DNA from 2 places in the Photobacterium sp. Hal280 genome. Region 2 is predicted to be linked to the other one. Evidence: predicted binding sites of a transcription regulator. Region 2 holds the regulator's gene; the other holds the start of a gene.
The links. The regulator MetJ, encoded in region 2, represses methionine synthesis genes. The targets are predictions, from matches to a motif close to TTAGACNTNTANANGTCTAA.
Positions count from the first base shown of each region.

Region 1: metN (methionine ABC transporter ATP-binding protein MetN) is a predicted target of MetJ. The motif match lies at 3,099-3,118, and genes of this name have one in related genera.

Region 1 is NZ_JARLUO010000005.1:727,031-733,595, forward strand. It holds gene ykgO (type B 50S ribosomal protein L36) at 1-135, shown strand, start outside; gene P4S53_RS12640 (MetQ/NlpA family lipoprotein) at 241-1,065, opposite strand; gene P4S53_RS12645 (methionine ABC transporter permease) at 1,189-1,875, opposite strand; gene metN (methionine ABC transporter ATP-binding protein MetN) at 1,865-2,899, opposite strand; gene gmhB (D-glycero-beta-D-manno-heptose 1,7-bisphosphate 7-phosphatase) at 3,243-3,800, shown strand; gene P4S53_RS12660 (ABC transporter permease subunit) at 4,070-5,095, shown strand; partial or broken gene P4S53_RS12665 (ABC transporter permease) at 5,097-6,139, shown strand; gene P4S53_RS12670 (extracellular solute-binding protein) at 6,174-6,565, shown strand, end outside.
Region 2 is NZ_JARLUO010000005.1:290,622-297,186, forward strand. It holds gene priA (primosomal protein N') at 1-1,837, opposite strand, end outside; gene rpmE (50S ribosomal protein L31) at 2,067-2,279, shown strand; gene P4S53_RS10475 (malic enzyme-like NAD(P)-binding protein) at 2,539-3,786, shown strand; gene metJ (met regulon transcriptional regulator MetJ) at 3,862-4,179, opposite strand; gene P4S53_RS10485 (O-succinylhomoserine (thiol)-lyase) at 4,367-5,536, shown strand; gene P4S53_RS10490 (bifunctional aspartate kinase/homoserine dehydrogenase II) at 5,533-6,565, shown strand, end outside.

The sequences.
Region 1 (6,565 bases), 440 kb from region 2:
TTAAGTTCACTCAAAAGCGCCAAACAGCGTCACCGGGATTGTCAGGTGGTGAAACGCCGTGGCCGCATTTATGTGATTTGTAAATCCAATCCACGTTTTAAAGCTGTCCAAGGCACAGTTCACAAGAAGAAGTAAAGGACCGGGCTGTCTGGCCGGTTCATTGTTCCCCATCCAGAACAACAAAAGCCCCTTTGCAGGGGCTTTTGAACTTGTATCGGCAAGGTGTGGTGAGGCGATGGCTTACCAGCCTTTGACGATGCCGCCTTTGAAGATTTCCATTGCAGCATCGTTGACGGCGTCTGACTGGTATGCCTTGATAAACGTCTGCACGTTTTCGGCATTCACGTTGTCTTCACGGGCAACAATCAGGTTCACATAAGGCGATTCTTTACCTTCCACAAAGATACCGTCGTGATCCGGAGACAGGTCGATCGTGCTGGCGTAGGTATTGTTAATAATGGCCAGTTTGACGTCATCCAGAGAGCGCGGCAGTTGTGGCGCTTCCAGTTCAACGATCTCCAGGTTCTTTGGATTTTCAACGATATCCAGCACAGTGGCTGTCAGGCCAGCGCCGTCTTTCAGTTTGATCAGACCTTGTTGTTGCAGCAGCAGCAGTGAGCGGCCCAGGTTGGTTGGATCGTTTGGTACTGCGATCTGATCGCCGTCTTGCAGCTCATCGATCGAAGCGATTTTGCTTGAGTAGGCGGCAATCGGGTAAACAAAGGTGTTCCCGGCAATCGCGAACTTGTAGCCACGGTCTTTCATTTGCTGATCCAGATAAGGCTTATGCTGGAAAGCGTTCACGTCGATAGAGCCTTCTTCCAGCGCCGCGTTCGGCGACACATAGTCGGTGAAAGTGATCAGCTCAACGTCCAGGCCATACTTGTCTTTGGCTTCTTTGGCGGCGACTTCAGCCACCTGTGCTTCAGCACCGGCCATCACACCCACTTTGATTTTGCTGTTGTCAGCAGCAGCGGTGGATTCTTGTTTCTCGCCACAGCCAGTCAGTGCCAGCGCTGAGGCCAGACCCGCAACTGCAAAGAAATGTTTAATATTCAGAGCCATTGTACTTCTCCTATTGTTCAGGGAATCCCTGTACTTTGTTGTCGTTGTATTTCTGTAAATTATCGGTTTCGCCGGCCAGCCATGTCCGGCGGATGTGAGTTTTCTGTTGTGTTCCCGTCAAACTTATCTGTGGTCGACGCGGCGGACCAGATGATCCCCGGCGGACTGGATCAGCTGCACTAACACGACCAGCATGATCACGGTGATCATCATGACAGTACCGTCAAAGCGCTGATAACCATAGCGGATACCGACATCGCCCAAACCACCGCCGCCGACCGTACCTGCCATGGCCGAGTAGCTGACCAGAGTGACCAAAGTAATAGTGACGGCATTAATAATGCCCGGCAGCGCTTCCGGCAGCAGCACCTTGCGAATAATTTGCACCGGTGTGGCGCCCATCGCCTGCGCGGCTTCCACCAGGCCGCTGGGTACTTCGAGCAGTGCGCCTTCCACCAGGCGAGCGATAAAGGGAATCGCGCCGACTGTCAGTGGCACAATGGCTGCAGCGGTACCGATGGAGCTGCCCACCACAAAGCGGGTAAACGGAATAATGGCCACAAGCAGAATAATGAACGGGATGGAGCGGCCGATATTGACGACACCACCCAGCACTTTATTCAACCCCGGATTGGCCAGCAGGCCGTTGGGTTTGGTCAGGTGCAGCGCGACACCGACAGGGATACCGATGGCGAAACCAATCAGGCCGGAGGCGAAGACCATCATCAGTGTTTCACCCAAAGCGTCTGTCAGCAGACCAATCAGGCGTTCGTTGGTTTGCCACCAGGTGGCGATAGAATCAAGCAACATAACCCAGCACCTCTACATTGACTTTGTGTTCGCGAAGGAAAGCGATGGTTTGTTGTGTCGCTTCTTCAGAGCCAAAAAATTCCGCCAGCATCAGGCCGAACTTCACACCGCCGGCATAATCCATGTCGGCACTCAGAATGTTGGCATCAATCCCGAACTGACGGGATGCCTGGCTGAGCAACGGCGCATCCACTGAAGCGCCGGTGAACTCAAGCCGTATCAGCGGATAGTTGGTTGCGGTACGCTCGGTTTCCAGGCGTGCTTTATAATCTTCCGGGATCGACAAATCTAAAGTCGAACGGATAAATTCTCGTGCCAGTTCTGTTTTCGGATGGGCAAAGATATCACCCACCGGGCCTTTCTCGACCAGCTCGCCGTTGCCGATGATGGCCACTTCGGAGCAGATGCTTTTCACCACGTTCATCTCATGGGTGATCAGTAAAATGGTCAGGTTCAGTTGATGATTGATTTCTTTCAGTAGCTCGAGAATGGACTGGGTGGTGGCCGGATCCAGTGCGCTGGTGGCTTCGTCACACAGCAGGACTTTCGGATCAGAGGCCAGCGCACGGGCAATCGCTACCCGCTGTTTTTGTCCGCCGCTGAGATTAGACGGGTAGGATTGGTGCTTGTCAGCCAGGCCAACCAGATTGAGCAATTCAGTTACTTTGCGTTTGATTTCCGCATTATCCGTACCAGCCAGTTCCAGCGGCAGCGCGACATTGTCGAAAACGGTGCGAGACGAGAGCAGGTTAAAGTGCTGGAAAATCATGCCGATTTTACGGCGAGCCAGTGTCAATTCCTGATTCGAGAGCTGAGTGAGATCGATACCATCAACGATGATGTGCCCAGAGGTCGGCTTTTCAAGCAAGTTAACGCAACGTATCAGGGTACTTTTGCCCGCACCGGACGCACCGATGACACCAAAAATCGTGCCCTGCTCTATGCTGAGGTTGATATCGCGTAAGGCGTGGATGTCTTTATCCCCGACTTTGAAGGTTTTGTTAACCCTGTTGATCTCTATCATGCTGTGTCCTGCTACTGCTTTTTTAACTTGCTTGCTGTGTTGTAAACCAGCATAGCTTTATGGTCGTAATTTCGCCTGCATTAGTGTTTTTGTATGTAGTTCAGGCGATAGACCTTGTCATCTTCTTGTGTTACCGGAATTTTTCCGTGCCATCTGTTGTGGGATGCTAGGGTGTCTAGATGGCTAAGTCAATAGGTATTTTTACGTCTAGACGGCCAAATGAAAAAGTTATGATATTAAGCCGGAAACGTGTCAGCCCAACCGGCCGGAGGATAAAGAGATGATTCCGCGTGTCAGCCATGCCATAATTTAGCGAATTTGATTTCTATGTTTAGGTGATCGCTTGGCTAAGCCTGCTGTGTTTATTGATCGTGATGGCGTCATTAACGTTGATCACGGCTATGTCCATACTGTTGACGACTTTGAATATATCGAAGGGGTTTTTGACGCCTGCAAGAAACTGAAAGCGCAGGGCTACCTGTTGGTACTGGTGACCAATCAGGCCGGTATTGCCAGAGGCATGTATACCGAAGATGAATTTCTGACCCTGACAGAGTGGATGGACTGGAATTTTGTCGATAACGGTGTCGAATTTGACGGGATCTATTACTGTCCGCATCACCCGACAGAAGGAAAGGGCGACTATCTGCAAGATTGTGATTGTCGCAAGCCAAAGCCAGGCATGTTCATTTCAGCCCGGGATTTCCTGAAAATCGATATGGCTCGTTCTGTGATGATTGGCGATAAAACCGATGACATGACAGCGGCAAAAGCGGCTGAAGTCGGCACCAGAATTCTGGTGCGTACCGGTAAGCCTGTCACTGCGGAAGGAGAAGCGCTGGCATCGGCTGTGCTCGACAGTGTCGCGGATGTGCCGGCCTGGCTGGCGGCCAACACATAACTCTCTGACCTTAATTGAGATAAAAAAACAGACACGCTCAAACCGTGTCTGTTTTTTTATCTCTGTATAGTGAGCACCCTGATGGCCAGCCTGGTGGACCAGAAGATCAGCTCAGCATTTTCCCTCTGATGCAGAGTTAAATATAAGCTTATGTTTTAATTGTCAAAGAGTGAGCTGACTGCTGTTTGGAACATCATTAGTGATTCAACCAACTGCTATACTCACTACACCAAGGAACAGGCTGACAATGACAGGAGTCATTTCGCTTCATGCTTTCATATTTTTTGCGCCGTTTGGCGCTGGTCATTCCCACTTTTATCGGCATTACGATTCTGATTTTTGCCCTCACCCGTTTTGTGCCGGGCGGACCGGTCGAACGGATGCTGGCCAATATTCAGGCGCAGCAAAGTATGTCTATGTCGCCTTCCATGGCGGGGGAAAGCAATGCGCTGTCAGAAGACCAGCTGGCCGAGCTCAATGCGTTCTACGGATTAGACAAGCCGGTATTTGAAGCCTATTCCGAGTGGCTGATGAAAATGCTGCATCTGGACTTCGGGCTGTCGACCCGCTACTACGAACCGGTTTGGAATATGATCATGGACAGACTGCCGGTGTCCATGTTCTACGGCGGCGTGACCTTTTTTCTCAGTTACTTTATCTCGATTCCTCTGGGGTATTACAAAGCTTTAAAACACGGCAGCGGCTTTGACTCCGGGTCTTCGGTTCTGATTTTTGTCGGTTATGCCTTGCCGGGGTATGTGGTTGGGGTGATGCTGATTACGCTGTTCAGCTATCACCTGGAATGGTTTCCGATGGGCGGCTTTGTCAGTGACGATTTCGAGGACTATGAATCACGCTGGCAGCAGGTAAAAGATATCCTCTGGCATGCCTGTCTGCCGCTGATTTGTTACCTGATTGGTGATTTTGCCACCCTGACAATGACAATGAAAAACAACATGATGGAGACGTTGTCAGCGGATTATATCCGCACTGCTATCGCTAAAGGATTACCCTTTTCAACCGCAGTTCGCCGCCATGCTCTGCGCAATAGTCTGATCCCTATCGCCAGCCATTTTGGTAACTCCTTGCTGTTCTTCATGACAGGGTCTTTTTTGATTGAGGTGATCTTCAATATTGATGGTATCGGTCTGCTGGGCTACGAATCTATCATTGAGCGGGACTATCCTGTGGTGATGGGAATCGTGGCGATCAATGCTGTGTTACTGATGCTGGGCAATATCATTTCCGATGCGTGTGTTGCCATCATTGATCCCCGAGTGAGATTCGGAGCCTGAGATGCTGACACTGAGCCCACTGACAAAAAAGAAAATCCAGCGCTTTAAAACGATTAAGCGTGGTTACTGGTCACTGATCATTTTATCCACCTTGCTGGTGTTATCCTTCTTTGCCGAGTTTTTGATTAACAGCAAAGCGCTGATCGTCAAGTATCAGGGGGAGTACTATTTTCCGGTCGTCAGCGATGTACTGCCTGGCACCCAGTTCGGGCAGGCGTACCAGAGCGAGGCACAGTACCGGGAATTGCAGCAGGCTTTTGCACAAAGCGATACGGATAACTTCGTGCTGATGCCGCTTGTGCCCTGGAACCCCTATGAGCAGGATTTTAGCGGGGATTTTCCTCCCACCGCGCCGGACGCCGAGTCCCGGCATTATCTTGGCACCGATACCATAGGGCGGGATATTTTAGCCCGGCTGGTGTACGGGTTTCGGATCACGATGGGATTTGCCTTACTCACCATGGCCATTTCTTATGCCATCGGTACAGCCGTTGGCTGCGCGATGGGCTTTTGGGGCGGCAAGTTTGACTTGCTGGTGCAGCGCTTTATCGAAATCTGGTCCATGGTGCCTTTTCTCTATGTCATTATGATACTTGTCTCTATTACCCAGCCTTCGTTTACGTTGTTTGTCGCCATCAATGTGCTGTTCGGCTGGATGGGAATGACCTGGTACATGCGTACCATGACCTACAAAGAAGTGGCCCGGGATTATGTGATGGCCGCCAAGGCACTGGGCGCTTCAAACTGGCGGATTCTTTACGCCCACATTTTGCCCAATGTCATGGTGATGATTGTGACATTGGCCCCGTTTACCATCGCGGCCAATATTACGGCGTTAACGGCACTGGATTATCTCGGCCTGGGCTTAATGCCACCGACACCCAGCTGGGGGATTTACTGCAGCAGGGGAAATCGAATTTGGGTGCGCCCTGGATAGTGATTACCGTGGTGACGGCCATCGTGCTGGTCCTGGTGATGGTGACCTTTATCGGCGAGAGTGTGCGCGCGGCTTTCGATCCGAAAAAATTTACCCGTTATAGTTAATAAAAGACGTGTCGCCAGATAACAAGGATGTACCATGAGAAAAATACTGAACAGATTCGCTTTTGGGGTCATCGTACTTGGCTGTTCACCAGCATGGTCTGCCGATCTGCCAAATGGCTTGAAGTGGGAGTCCAATTTGCATGAGCCGCGTTTTGCCTCTCCGCAAGCCCAATTCGGCGGCACTTTCCATACCTATATAGAGAGTTTTCCGCAGACCTTTCGCATCGTCGGGCCGGATTCCAACGGCCGTTTCCGTACCTGGCTGCTCGACAACCGCCCCGCGGCCGTCACCCGTCACCCGGATACCAAGGCCTGGATCCCGGATATCGCCAGTGAATGGGCCTATGGTAATGACGATAAAACCGTTTATTTTCGGATTAATCCCAATGCCAGGTGGTCTGATGGCAAGCCGATTACTGCCGATGA
Region 2 (6,565 bases):
ACCCTTTGTAGAGCAGGGCCTGAAGCAGGCTGTGTTCCGGATGGTGGGTTTGCAGCAGGACTTCCCCCGGTTTGCTGGCGCGCCCGGCGCGGCCTGCGACCTGGATGAACAGCTGTGCCAGCCGCTCCGCTGCACGAAAGTCATTGCTGAACAGGGCGCTGTCGACATCGACCAGCGCCACCAGGGTTACGTCGGGAAAGTGGTGACCTTTGGCCAGCATCTGGGTGCCGATCAGGATCTGGTATTCCTTGTTCCTGACTGCTTCCAGGTAATTGTCCAGGCTGCCTTTACGGCGGGTGCTGTCGCGGTCAATACGTACTGTGCGGAACTCAGGGAACAGGGTGGCGAGCTGATGTTCAAGCTGCTCGGTGCCGACCCCGACTGTCTGGAGCTGGGTTGAACCGCACTGCTGGCATTGGGGCATGACAGGGCGCTGGGTCTGACAATGGTGGCAGCGCAGCTCGCCGGAGTGCTGATGGTAAGTGTAATACGCATCGCAGCGTTTACATTCAGCCAGCCAGCCACATTCGTGGCACATCAGCGCGGGCGCGAACCCGCGGCGGTTGAGAAACAGCATCACCTGATTACCGGCGCTCAGATGCTGGCGCATCCGGGCAATTAGCGGCGCGGACAGCCCCGCCTCCAGATGGAGCCCCTTCATGTCCAGTACCCCATGCCGGGCGGCCTGAGCGTTACCGGCGCGGCGGGTCAGGTGCAGATGGTGGTATTTGCCGGTTTTGGCATTGTGCAGGGTTTCCAGTGCCGGGGTGGCTGAACCGAGCACAATCGGAATGTTTTCTTTGCTGGCCCGCAGCACGGCCATGTCTCTGGCATGATAGCGCAGGCTGTCCTGCTGCTTATAAGACGGGTCATGCTCTTCATCGACAATGATGATGCCGAGATCCGCGAACGGGGTGAACAGGGCAGAGCGGGTCCCAATAATGATGCCGGCCTGATTGTCGCGACCGGCCAGCCAGGCGCTGAGGCGCTCGGTATCATTCAGGCCGGAGTGGATGGTGAACAGCGGCACATTGAAGCGGCGCTGAAAACGGTTGATGGTCTGTGGCGTCAGACCAATTTCCGGCACCAGCACCAGGGCTTGTTTGCCGGCGGCCAGTACCGGCTCAATCAGGTTGAGATAGACTTCGGTCTTGCCTGAACCCGTCACACCTTCCAGTAAATAACAGGCATAATCCGGGTTGGCATTAACGCTGGCAATCGCCAGCGCCTGCTCTTCGTTGAGGCGGGGTTTCTCTTCGGTGACCGCGAAATCCGTGGGCCAGTGGCCGCTGGGCGCTGTGGTGTGAAAACTGTCGACCCAGCCTTTTTCGGCCAGCGTTTTCAGGGTGGTGCTGTTCACCTCCTGATCGAGTAAGGCATCGTGACTCAGCGCGCCATGGCGCAGCAGCGTCAGCACTTTTGCCTGCCGCGGTGCCCGTTTGAGTGCCGCCAGAGGTTGTTCCTGACCTTTTTCTGTCAATTGCCAGTAACGAATCTCGGCATTAGCCGGTCTGCCTTTACGTAAAGCCGAAGGCAGGGCATTGGCCAGCGTATCGCCCAAAGGGTACTGGTAGTAGCGGCTGGTCCACTCCAGCAACTGAAACAAAGGCGGCTGCCACAGCGGTTCGCTATCGAGAACGGCTTTGAGGGGTTTGAGCTGGTCGCGGGGAAAATCGGACTGCCCGGTCAGGGCAATCACTATCCCGGTCAGCTGCTGACGGCCAAACGGCACCCGTACCCGGCCACCGACCACAGGCCGTTGGCCTGAGGGGATCAGGTAGTCAAAGCTTTTGTCCAGCGGAACGGGCAGGGCAACCCTGGCGATGGTGGCAGTCATGGGTATTGGCTGATATCACTTATACTTACAGATAGATGGCAGTGTACCTTGCACAAGGGGTGAGGCAAAGCAAGACGACACTGTGATTGCAGGTTGATCTGTGTCGGCTGATTGATTATCATACGCCGCCTATTTGTCCAGCGCCTTTGGCCTGGCAGTATTTATTAACCACGTGTGGTGCCCGGCTTTGGATCGGGAGAGCGACACGGCCTTAGCTTAGAGGTTTCCCATGAAACAAGGTATCCACCCAGAATACACAGCTGTAAACGCAAAATGTTCTTGCGGCAACGCTTTTGTCTTTAATTCAACCATGAAAAAAGACATCAACCTGGATGTGTGTGACAAATGTCACCCATTCTACACTGGTAAGCAGCGTCAAGTGAGCACCGGTGGCCGTATCGACAAATTCAACAAGCGTTTCGGCGCTCTGTCTAGCAAGTAATTGCTTTAAGACACTGTCGAGAAAAGGGACGCTCAGGCGTCCCTTTTTGCTGTCTGCTGTTTCTCCCTGCCTTAAATGACTGATAAATCAGTCGTGATGACTCCCGCTCGTTTTCTCCTGCATATCTTCTGGCCTGTCACGGTCATTGCCTTGGTATTACCAGCTTGTGCGAACTAGGATTTTGTGCTGCTATCGAATATGATTGATTGTTCAATACCGAACCGAACAGAACATCCATCCATTCAGGATTCTAATAATTATGTCTGAAGATTTTCGTCAACAAGCACTTCACTATCATGCTTACCCTGTCCCCGGGAAAATTTCGGTTGAACTCAGCAAGCCTGCGAATACAGTAGAAGATCTCGCTCTGGCCTACAGCCCAGGTGTGGCTGAGCCGGTGCGGGAAATCGCCCAGAATGCAGAGAATGTGTACAAGTACACGGGTAAAGGCAACATGGTTGCCGTGATTACCAATGGTACGGCCATTCTTGGCTTGGGTAACCTTGGTCCGCTGGCCTCCAAGCCGGTCATGGAAGGCAAGGCCCTGCTGTTCAAGCGTTTCGCTGGCCTGGATTCAATTGATATCGAAGTGAAACACCGCACGATCGACGAGTTTGTTGATACTGTAGCCAATATCGCCGATACCTTTGGCGGTATTAACCTGGAAGATATCAAAGCACCCGATTGTTTTGAGATTGAAAAGCGTCTGATTGAACGCTGCCAGGTGCCTGTGTTCCATGATGACCAGCACGGTACCGCGATTGTCACGGCTGCCGGTATGCTGAACGCACTGGAGCTGCAGGGCAAAGATATCAAAGAAGCCGTGATCATCTGCCTGGGTGCCGGTGCAGCGGCCGTCGCCTGTATGGAACTGCTGATCAAATGCGGCGCGCAGCGTGAAAAAATCTACATGCTGGATCGCAAAGGGGTGATTCACACCCGTCGTGATGATATCAATGAGTATAAGCAACTGTTTGCCAACAACACAGACAAGCGCACCCTGGAAGATGTAATCGAAGGGGCGGATATCTTTGTCGGTGTTTCTGGCCCGGATCTGCTGGCGCCTGAGTCGCTCAAGCTGATGGCTGATAAGCCGATCGTATTTGCCTGCTCAAACCCGGATCCGGAAATTAAACCTGAGCTGGCCCATGCGGTTCGCAATGATCTGATCATGGGAACCGGCCGTTCGGATTATCCGAACCAGGTGAACAACGTTATTTGTTTCCCGTTTATTTTCCGTGGTGCGTTGGATGTGCGTGCCAGCGAAATCAACGATGAAATGAAACTGGCTGCCGTCAACGCGATCCGCGAACTGGCCAAAGAACCGGTGCCGGCAGAAGTGGTGAAAGCTGCAGGGGTGGATAAGCTGGCGTTCGGTCCTGACTATATTATCCCGAAACCTATGGATCCGCGTTTGCTGCCACGGGTGGCCAAAGCGGTTGCGGTTGCGGCGGTGGAATCCGGCGTTGCCCGTATTGAAATGCCTGTGGGTTACATGGAAGTGTAATGACACACAGTGTGTGCTTATGATTGAAAAAACCAGCCATATGGCTGGTTTTTTTATCTCAGGGCGTTATCTTGATTATTCGTTGATGTCTTCGTACTCAATGCCCAGGCTGTCCATGATGGCCTTGGCTTCTGCCGGCAAATCGTCAGGGCGATCTTTGCGGATATCTTCATCCGTTGGCAGTGGCTGGCCGGTGTAGGCATGCAGGAATGCCTCGCACAGCAGTTCACTGTTGGTGGCGTGGCGAAGGTTGTTGACCTGACGGCGGGTGCGTTCATCTGTGAGGATTTTCAACACCTTTAATGGGATAGAGACAGTGATTTTCTTGACCTGCTCATTTTTCTTGCCGTGTTCCGCATAAGGGCTGATGTACTCACCGTTCCACTTTGCCATTGTTTACCTTCTCAGCGATATAGGGTTTTGAAATATTGTCTGGGGGAATTTTAGCGGCATTTACTGCCACAAGCAAAGACATATAGACGTCTAGAAGTGTTGACGTCTTTTTTAAATCTCGCTAAGGTTGAGGCATCTTACTCTCGTCGGCCTCTGGCCTGGTCCCAGATACAAGGAAGCAAATTACATGAGTGACAAGAAAACAGCTACTATCGCTGTTCGCAGCGGCATTGAAACCGATCAGCAATTTCGTGCAGTGGTGCCACCGATTTACTTGACCTCAACCTATGGCTTCCCTGAATTAGGGACTTTACCTCAATACGATTATTCCCGCTCGGGCAATCCGACCCGTAATTTACTGGCAGAGACCCTGGCGGAGCTGGAAGGCGGAGCCGGCGGTGTGGTGACCAGCTGCGGGACGGCGGCGATTAACTTGCTGGCCACGGCGCAACTGGGGCCGGATGATCTGGTTGTGGCGCCGCATGACTGCTACGGCGGTACCTACCGCTTGTTCAATACCCGCGCCGGCAAAGGTGACTTCAAGGTACTGTTTGTCGATCAGGGCAACCCTCAGGCGCTGGCAGAGGCATTAGCGAAAAAGCCGAAACTGGTGTGGGTCGAAACGCCGTCCAACCCGCTGTTGCGGGTGATCGACGTCGCGCAGCTGTGTCTGCAGGCGCATAATGCTGGGGCGCTGGTCGCAGTGGATAACACCTTTCTGTCGCCGGCACTGCAACAGCCGATTGCCCTGGGCGCAGACTTTGTCGTGCATTCCACCACCAAATATATCAATGGTCACTCCGATGTGGTGGGCGGGGTGCTGATTGCCAAAGACAGCGAGCACGCCGAGAACTTGTCCTGGTGGGCCAACTGTATCGGCGCTACCGGCGCCCCCTTTGATGCTTACCTGACCCTGCGCGGTGTGCGTACACTGATGGCGCGGATGCGTGTCCATGAAGAAAACTCTGCCCGGCTGCTGGCCTATCTGCAAACCCAGCCGCTGGTGGGCAAGATTTACCACCCCAGCCTGGCGGATCACCCGGGTCATGCCATTGCGGCCCGGCAGCAAAAAGGTTTTGGCTCCATGCTGAGTTTTGAGCTGGCCGGCAGCACGCAGCAGCTGGAAATCTTTGTGGCGTCTTTAAACGATTTCTCTCTGGCTGAGTCACTGGGCGGCACGGAAAGTCTGATTGCGCATCCTGCCAGCATGACCCACCGCGCCATGTCGGATGAGGCGCAGCGCGAGGCAGGTATCTTGCCGTCGTTGCTGCGTCTGTCTGTGGGCCTGGAAGATGCCGATGATTTGATTGCCGATCTGGCCCAGGCCTTTGCCAAAGCCGCGGAGGCCAGTGAATGACCCTGAAACGTCAGCTGCACAAATTTGGCGGCAGCAGTTTAGCGGATGCCAGCTGTTACCGGAATGTCGCCCATATTCTGGCGCAATACTCCAGCGCTGAGGATCTGGTGGTGGTCTCGGCGGCCGGCAAAACCACCAACCGCCTGATTCAGTGGCTGTCTTTACTGAGCAAAGACGGCCGGTTGGCGCATGAAAGCCTGCAGGATTTGCGCACCTTCCAGCAACATCTTATCGAAGAGCTGCTGGAGGAAACCGTGGCGGATGAGCTGTTAACCTCGCTGCACCTGGAATTCAGCGAGCTGGGTCAGCTTACCGACAGTGATATTACCCCGGCCAGACAAGCCTGGGTGCTCGGACACGGTGAACTCTGGTCCTCCCGCTTGCTGGCCGCATTGCTGACACACAAAGGCATGGCGGCAAGGGCGCTGGACTCGCGGCGCTTCCTGCGTGCTGAACGCGCCGCGCAGCCGGAAGTTGACCGCGGCCGTTCACTGCCGTTGCTGCAAAATGAGCTGGCGCAGCACAGTGGCCATCGTATGGTGATCACAGGTTTTATGGCCAGCAATCAAGCCGGTGAAACCGTGCTGCTGGGTCGCAATGGCTCGGATTATTCCGCCACTGTGATCGGTGCCCTGGCCGGTGTCAGCCGGGTGACCATCTGGAGCGATGTCGCCGGTGTCTACAGTGCGGATCCCCGCCTGGTCAGCGATGCGTGTCTGTTGCCCTTGCTGCGTCTGGATGAGGCCGACGAGCTGGCCCGTCTGGCAGCGCCCGTGCTGCACAGTCGCACGCTGCAGCCTGTGGCCCAGAGTGCCATCGACCTGACGCTGCGCTGCAGCCTGCAGCCGGAATCTGGCTCGACCCGAGTGGAACGGGTACTGGCATCCGGTCGCGGCGCAAAAATCATTACTTCTCTGGATGAGGTCTGTCTGCTGGAGCTGTCTGTCTCACGTGCCCAGACGCTGGCGCAGGTGGAGCGCGAACTGGCGACTTTGCTGCCGAAAGCGCAGCTGATCCCGCTGGCTCAAG